Regions from separate parts of the Streptosporangium sp. NPDC000509 genome, predicted to be linked through region 2. Evidence: riboswitches for the same ligand, from Rfam matches in the RefSeq annotation. Region 2 holds a riboswitch; the other holds the start of a gene.
What was found. Region 2 has a riboswitch for glycine ahead of gcvP (aminomethyl-transferring glycine dehydrogenase). Riboswitches for the same ligand answer to the same signal wherever they lie in the genome.
Positions count from the first base shown of each region.

Region 1: it holds a riboswitch for glycine, as region 2 does, so the genes downstream of both, gcvT (glycine cleavage system aminomethyltransferase GcvT) here and gcvP (aminomethyl-transferring glycine dehydrogenase) in region 2, are expected to answer to the same signal.

Region 1 is NZ_JBIAYX010000018.1:141,270-144,660, forward strand. Features, by position in the region: gene gcvH (glycine cleavage system protein GcvH) at 1-184, opposite strand, end outside; gene gcvT (glycine cleavage system aminomethyltransferase GcvT) at 181-1,272, opposite strand; glycine riboswitch at 1,306-1,400, opposite strand; glycine riboswitch at 1,401-1,499, opposite strand; gene ACFY3D_RS30410 (gamma-glutamyl-gamma-aminobutyrate hydrolase family protein) at 1,571-2,266, opposite strand; gene ACFY3D_RS30415 (3-oxoacyl-ACP reductase) at 2,403-3,179, opposite strand; gene ACFY3D_RS30420 (aldehyde dehydrogenase family protein) at 3,185-3,391, opposite strand, start outside.
Region 2 is NZ_JBIAYX010000012.1:29,140-32,530, reverse strand. Features, by position in the region: gene gcvP (aminomethyl-transferring glycine dehydrogenase) at 1-1,493, opposite strand, end outside; glycine riboswitch at 1,673-1,765, opposite strand; gene ACFY3D_RS22365 (MerR family transcriptional regulator) at 1,781-2,401, opposite strand; gene ACFY3D_RS22360 (bifunctional nuclease family protein) at 2,546-3,016, opposite strand; gene ACFY3D_RS22355 (MerR family transcriptional regulator) at 3,096-3,391, opposite strand, start outside.

The DNA of each region.
Region 1 (3,391 bases), on a different contig from region 2:
CCTCGCCGACGGCGTCACCGGAGGTGACCGTCGCGCCGACCTCGGGCACCTGCACATAGACCACGTCACCCAGCGCCTCGGCGGCGTAGGCGGTGATGCCCACGGTGAGGGTGAGGCCGTCATCGATGCCGGAGATCCACTCGTGTTCCTTGGTGTACTGCAGGTCCTCGGGAATGCTGCTCATTTTTTCCTCCTGTAGAAAGGCAGTGCGACGACCTCGACCGGCTCGTGGCTGCCCCTGATGTCGACGGCCAGTCCTGACGACAGGCCGTTGTCCACGTAGGCCATCGCGATGGGCCTGCCCAGTGACTGGGAGGGCGCCCCGCTGGTGACCTCGCCGACGACCGCGCCGTCACCGGCGACCACCACCGGATACCCGTGCCGGGGCACCCGGCGGCCGGTCGCGACGAGGCCGACCAGGCGGCGGGACGGCGGGACGTCCTTGAGGGGTTCGAGGGCGGCCCGGCCGACGAAGTCGCCCGGTTTGTCAAACCTCACCACACGGCCGAGCCCGGCGTCGAACGGGGTCAGGCCGGCCGACAGCTCGTTGCCGTACAGCGGCATCCCGGCTTCCAGCCGGAGGGTGTCGCGGGCGGACAGGCCCGCGGGGATCAGGCCGTGCGGCGCGCCCGCCTCGGTGAGGGCGGCCCAGAGCGGTTCGGCGTCCTCGGCCGCGACGAACAGCTCGAAGCCGTCCTCGCCGGTGTATCCCGTACGGGCGACGAGGGCCTCGTGCCCGGCGACGACGGCGGGCAGGCCGGCGTAGTACCTGAGCCCTTCGAGGTCGGCGTCGGTGAGCGAGCCCAGGATCTCCACGGAGCGTGGACCCTGGACCGCGACCAGCGCGTACCGCTCGGAGCGGTCCTCCACCGCGGCGTCGAAGCCCTTGGCGCGGCCGGTCAGCTCGGCGGCCACCCGGGGGTAGTTGGAGGCGTTGGCGACGACCATGAACTCGGTGGGGGCGAGCCGGTAGACGATCAGGTCGTCCAGCACGCCTCCCTCGGCGTCGACGATCATCGTGTAGCGGGCGCGGCCGGGCTCCAGCGCGGAGAGGTGGCCGACCAGCGCGTAGTCGAGGGCTTCGGCGGCCTGCGGCCCCGTCACGAAGATCTCCCCCATGTGGGAGAGGTCGAACAGGCCGGCCGCCTGGCGGACCGCTTTGTGCTCGGCCGACTCGCTGCCGTAGCGGAGCGGCATCAGCCAGCCCGCGAAGTCGGTCAGCGTCGCGCCGAGTGACTCGTGGACGCCGCGCAGCGGCGTAGGTCGGGACATGTGCGCACCTCAGACAAGGGACAGATGAGAGCATCCTCCCCCTCTGTCGTGGGTGCCTGAGAGTTTCATCCGGGTTTTACCGGACTTTCACCTTCGGCGAGGTCGTGGGACCTGCTTTCCAGAGGGCACCTACCCGCACGGTCCTTTGCCTTGAGAGGTTCGCGGGGAGGGCTTGCTCCTTCAGGGGTCCTGGTCTGGCTGTCAGGACGCTCTCCCGCACGGGTTCATCGGTGTCGCCGCCAGCCTAACCGCCCGCACCGGCCGAGCGAAATCCCCTCGCGGCACCGATCCGTGCCGGTCAGGGGGCGGCGTGCCGGACCAGCGCCTCGAACAGGGCCGACTCGTCGTCGGTCTCGGGGTGCCATTGGACGGCGACGGCGAAGGGGTGGTCGTCCACCTCCACGGCCTCGACCGTGCCGTCCTCGGCGTGGGCGGTCACGGTGAGGCCCTCGGCGAGCCGGTCGAGGGCCTGGTGGTGGTAGTGGGCCACCTCCACGGTCTCGGTCCCGAAGATCTTCGAGGTGTGGCTGCCGGGGGCGAGCCGCACCGGCATCCTGCCGTACTGGCCGGGGGCCGGGGCGTGCCCGGCGTGGCCGACCACGTCGGGCAGGTGCTGATGGAGGCTGCCGCCCAGCGAGACGTTCAGGATCTGCATGCCTCTGCAGATCCCCAGGAAGGGTGTGCCCCGCTCCAGCGCCGCCTCGACCAGTCCCAGTTCGGCGTCGTCGCGGAACGGCCGGACGTAGCCGGTCCGCTCGTGCGGCTCCCGCCCGTACCGCTCGGGGCCGACGTCACCGCCCCCGGCCAGGATGAGCCCGTCCAGGCGCTCCACCAGCGCCGAGGGGTCGCCGGCGGGGGGCAGGATCACCGGCTGCCCGCCCGCGCGGGCCACGTGGTCGACGTAGTCGTACGGCAGGAGCGCGGTGGTCGTCTCCCAGACGGTGAAGCGCGCGGGCTCGACGTAGCAGGTGATGCCGATGACGGGACGGGACATGATCTCTTTCTCACGCGGACGCCGGGGACATGGGAGATGGGCCCACGTCCTCGCACGTTATCGGGGCCGGGGTATGGCCTGGGCAAATCCCGCCACCGCCGGTCGCGAAGGTGGCGGGGCGAGGTCTACAGCGGGTCTACAGCGGGGTGACGTACGCGCCGGAGATACCGCCGTCCACCAGGAACTCCGAGCCGGTGATGAAGCTCGCGTCGTCCGAGGCGAGGAACGCCACCGCGGCGGCGATCTCGGACGCCTCGGCGAAGCGGCCCACCGGGATGTGGACGAGGCGGCGCTGTGCCCGCTCGGGGTCCTTGGCGAACAGCTCCTGCAGCAGCGGCGTGTTCACCGGCCCCGGGCACAGCGCGTTCACCCGGATCCCCTCGCGGGCGAACTGCACGCCCAGCTCGCGGGACATGGCGAGCACCCCGCCCTTGGAGGCGGTGTAGGAGATCTGGCTCGTCGCCGACCCCATCACGGCGACGAACGACGCGGTGTTGATGATCGACCCCTTGCCCTGCCGCCGCATGTACGGGATGGCGTGCTTGCAGCACAGGTAGACCGAGGTGAGGTTCACCTCCTGGACCCGGCGCCAGGCGTCGATGCCGGTCTCCAGGATCGAGTCGTCCTCGGGCGGCGAGATGCCCGCGTTGTTGAACGCGATGTCCACGCTGCCGTAGGTGTCGAACGCGGTCTGGAACACCCGGGCGACGTCGTCCTCGTCGGTCACGTCGGCCCGCACGAACAGCCCCCCGACCTCCTCGGCGGCCGCCGGACCGGTCATCTCGTCCAGGTCCACGCACACGACGCGGGCGCCTTCCGCGGCGAACCGGCGCGCGGTGGCGAGGCCGATCCCGCTTCCGGCGCCGGTGATGACGGCGACCCTGTCCTGCAAACGGTCCTGCAAACGCAGCATCGCTTCTACTCCTCGGAAATGAAGACGTTCTTGGTCTCGGTGAACGCTGACAGGGCGTCGGGACCCAGCTCGCGGCCGAGGCCCGACTGCTTGAAACCGCCGAACGGGGTCCAGTAGCGGACGCTCGAATGCGAGTTGACGCTGAGGTTGCCCGCCTCCACCGCTCTGGCGACCCGGAGCGCCCTGCCGACGTCGCGGGTCCAGATGGACCC
Region 2 (3,391 bases):
CGGTCGAGCGCGATGTCCTTGTCCTGGAGCCTTCGCAGGTAGCGCAGCATGGCCGTCTCGGAACGGTGGCTGTGGAAGACCGGGTGGGTCAGGTAGTCGCTGACCCGCGCCAGCGCGGCGGGCAGCGCGTCGTGGGCGGCGGCGTCGAGGTCGGCCAGCACGGCGCCGCTGATCTCGAAGGCGGCCAGGACCTGCTCCAGGTGGAGCGGCTCGGTCTTCTCGTCGCAGGTGACGCCCACGTGGTCGGCGTCGACCAGGCGCAGGTTGACGCCGTTCTCGCGGGCCGTGGCGACGATCTCCTCGGCGCGGCCGGGCACCCTGGCGAGCACGGTGTCGAAGAAGGTGTCGTGCACGACCTCGACACCGCCCTGACGCAGGCCCTCGGCGAGCACGACGGCGTGCCTGTGGGTGCGCCGTCCGATCCTGCGCAGGCCCTCGGGGCCGTGGTAGACGGCGTACATGCCGGCGATCACGGCGAGCAGCACCTGCGCGGTGCAGATGTTGCTGGTGGCCTTCTCGCGGCGGATGTGCTGCTCACGGGTCTGGAGGGCGAGCCGGTACGCGGGGCGTTTGTCGGCGTCCTGGGAGACGCCCACCAGGCGGCCCGGCAGCTGGCGCTGGAGACCGTCGCGGACCGCCATGTAGGCGGCGTGGGGGCCGCCGAAGCCGAGGGGGACGCCGAAGCGTTGCGAGGACCCGACGGCGATGTCGGCGCCGAGCTCGCCCGGCGCGGCCAGCAGGGTGAGGGCGAGCAGGTCGGCGGCGGCGACCACCTGGGCACCGCGCGCGTGGGCGGCGTCGGCGATGGCGCGGAAGTCGCGGATCCTGCCGCTGGCGCCGGGATACTGCACGAGCACCCCGAAGCACTCGGGAAGCTCGGCGGTGAAGTCGCTCTCGACCAGCTCGATGCCGAGCGGCTCGGCGCGGGTGCGCAGCACCGCCTTGGTCTGCGGCAGCGCGTCGGCGTCGACCACGAACACCTTCGAGGGGCCGCGGCCGGCGCGGCGGGCCAGGGTCATCGCCTCGGCGGCGGCGGTGGCCTCGTCGAGCAGGGAGGCACCGGCGACGTCGAGGGCGGTCAGGTCGGAGACGACGGTCTGGAAGTTGATCAGGGCCTCCAGACGGCCCTGGGAGATCTCCGGCTGGTAGGGCGTGTACGCGGTGTACCAGCCGGGGTTCTCCAGGAGGTTGCGGCGGATGACGCCCGGAGTGATCGTGTCGTGGTAGCCCAGGCCGATCATCGAGGTGAGCACGGTGTTTCGCCCGGCGAGGACTCGAAGCTCCGCGAGGGCCTCGGACTCCCCGGCCGCCGGGGGCAGGCTCAGCCGCCCCGCGGAGCGGATCGCCTCGGGCACGGCCACCGCGACCAGGTCGGCCACGGAGGCGAATCCGACCGCCTCCAGCATGCGGGTCTGGCCGGCGTCGTCCGGCCCTATGTGGCGGGTGGAGAACGGCAGGGAGCCGAGTTCGCTGAGCGATGACAGGTCGGTCATTGTGAAGCCTCCCGGGACGGGGTGGAGACCGGCGCTGGGCGCGGGCGTATGCCTGGTCTCCCCCTCTGTCATCACGACCGTCTCACGCGTCGTGACCTGAGAGCTTCACCTACCCGTGACGGGAGGCTTGCACCGTCGGTGAGTCGCGCCTGGCCGGCGCGCCTGCTTTCCAGAGTTGCCTCGTCCGTGCGGTACCGGGTGCCTGAGAGATTCCGGGGAGGTTGCTCCTTCGGCGCCCCGCTCGCTGTCGGGGTCTCTCCCGCACAGGGTCAGCAGCGAGTCCGAGTTTACCCGGTTCGTCGTGCTCTGCGACGGCGGGCCAGCTCATCGGCCTGATGATCGCCTAAAGGGCCCTCGCTCGACTCCGCACGTTCGCCGGGCAGATCCGCGAGGGAGCCCTCCACCTCCTGCCACACCCGTCCCAGTGCTATGCCGAAGACTCCCTGGCCGCCCTGGAGGAGGTCGATCACCTCGTCGGGCGAGGTGCACTCGTAGACGCTCACCCCGTCGCTCATCAGGGTGATCCCGGCCAGGTCGTTGACGCCCCGGTCGCGCAGGTGCTGCACGGCGATGCGGATCTGCTGGAGGGAGACGCCGGTGTCGAGGAGCCGTTTGACGACCTTGAGCACCAGGATGTCGCGAAAGCCGTAAAGGCGCTGGGAGCCGGATCCGTGGGCGGCTCTCACGGTGGGCTCGACGAGGCCGGTGCGCGCCCAGTAGTCGAGTTGCCGGTAGGTGATGCCGGCCGCGGAGCAGGCCGTCGGGCCCCGGTAACCGATGTCGGCGGGCACCTTCACCGGTTGCCCGTCGAACAGCAGACCCTCTTCACCCGCGCGCTGACGTGCCGACTGGCGCCGTTTCGGGTCATCCTGATCGGCGTTTCTACCCTCGCCGCTGCTGACCGCCACGCGGACCTCCGGCTTTCTCTCATCCCACGGCCTGATCTGGGGGTTTACGCACGGCCGCAGGGTTCACATGCACCGTAGGACTGGGGCCAGGTCCAGTCAACGACCCCACTCGGCGCGTCGTGAAGCGTAAATGCACCGAAATTCCTACCCCGCGCGGCCGAAGTCCTCGGGCGTGATCGTGTCAAGGAACTCCCTGAACTTCTCCACCTCGTCCTCCTGGTCGTCGGGGATGATCACCCCCGCCTCCCGGACCACATCCTCACTCGCGAAGATACGTGCGCCGGTGCGAAGTGCCAAGGCGATCGAGTCCGAGGGACGCGCGCTCACCTCCACCCCGTTGGAGAACACGAGATCGGCGAAGAAGATGCCGTCGCGCAGGGCGACGATGTTGACCGTGCTCAGCCGGACTCCGAGCCCTTCGAGCACGTCACGGAACAGGTCATGAGTGAGCGGCCGGGGTGGTGGTTCCTCGGCCTGGGCCATGGCGATCGCCGTGGCTTCCGTCATGCCGATCCAGATAGGCAGGTAACGCTCCCCATGCGTCTCTTTCAACAAGACGATCGGCTGGTTGGAGGGCATTTCAACTCGAACGCCCACGACCTCCATCTGCAACACGGGCTGCTCCGTCTTCGCTGGATTCCGACCGGTTTGTTCAACGTAACACTCGTGGGGGTACGAGTGCCTGGTCAGGCTCTCACCGACCCAGAGCCCCACGCACGCCGGAACGCAGCAGCGAGGCGTGCAATTCCAGCAGCAGGCCGGAAATCTCCCTCGCCGTCTCGTCGGCCTGGTCGATCGCGCCAGGCCCGCGACGGCGCAGCAGCGGGGCGACGGCCTGCTCCACCAGGCCCGCCTCGCGCTCGGCCGCGGCCTTGACCGCCCTCAGGTGGCGGGCGCGCAGGCCGAAGGCGGCGAGGGCTCCGACGCTGCGGGCCACGGCCAGCGCCTCGGCGTCGTAGTAGCGGGCCACCGCGGCCAGCAGGCCGTAGT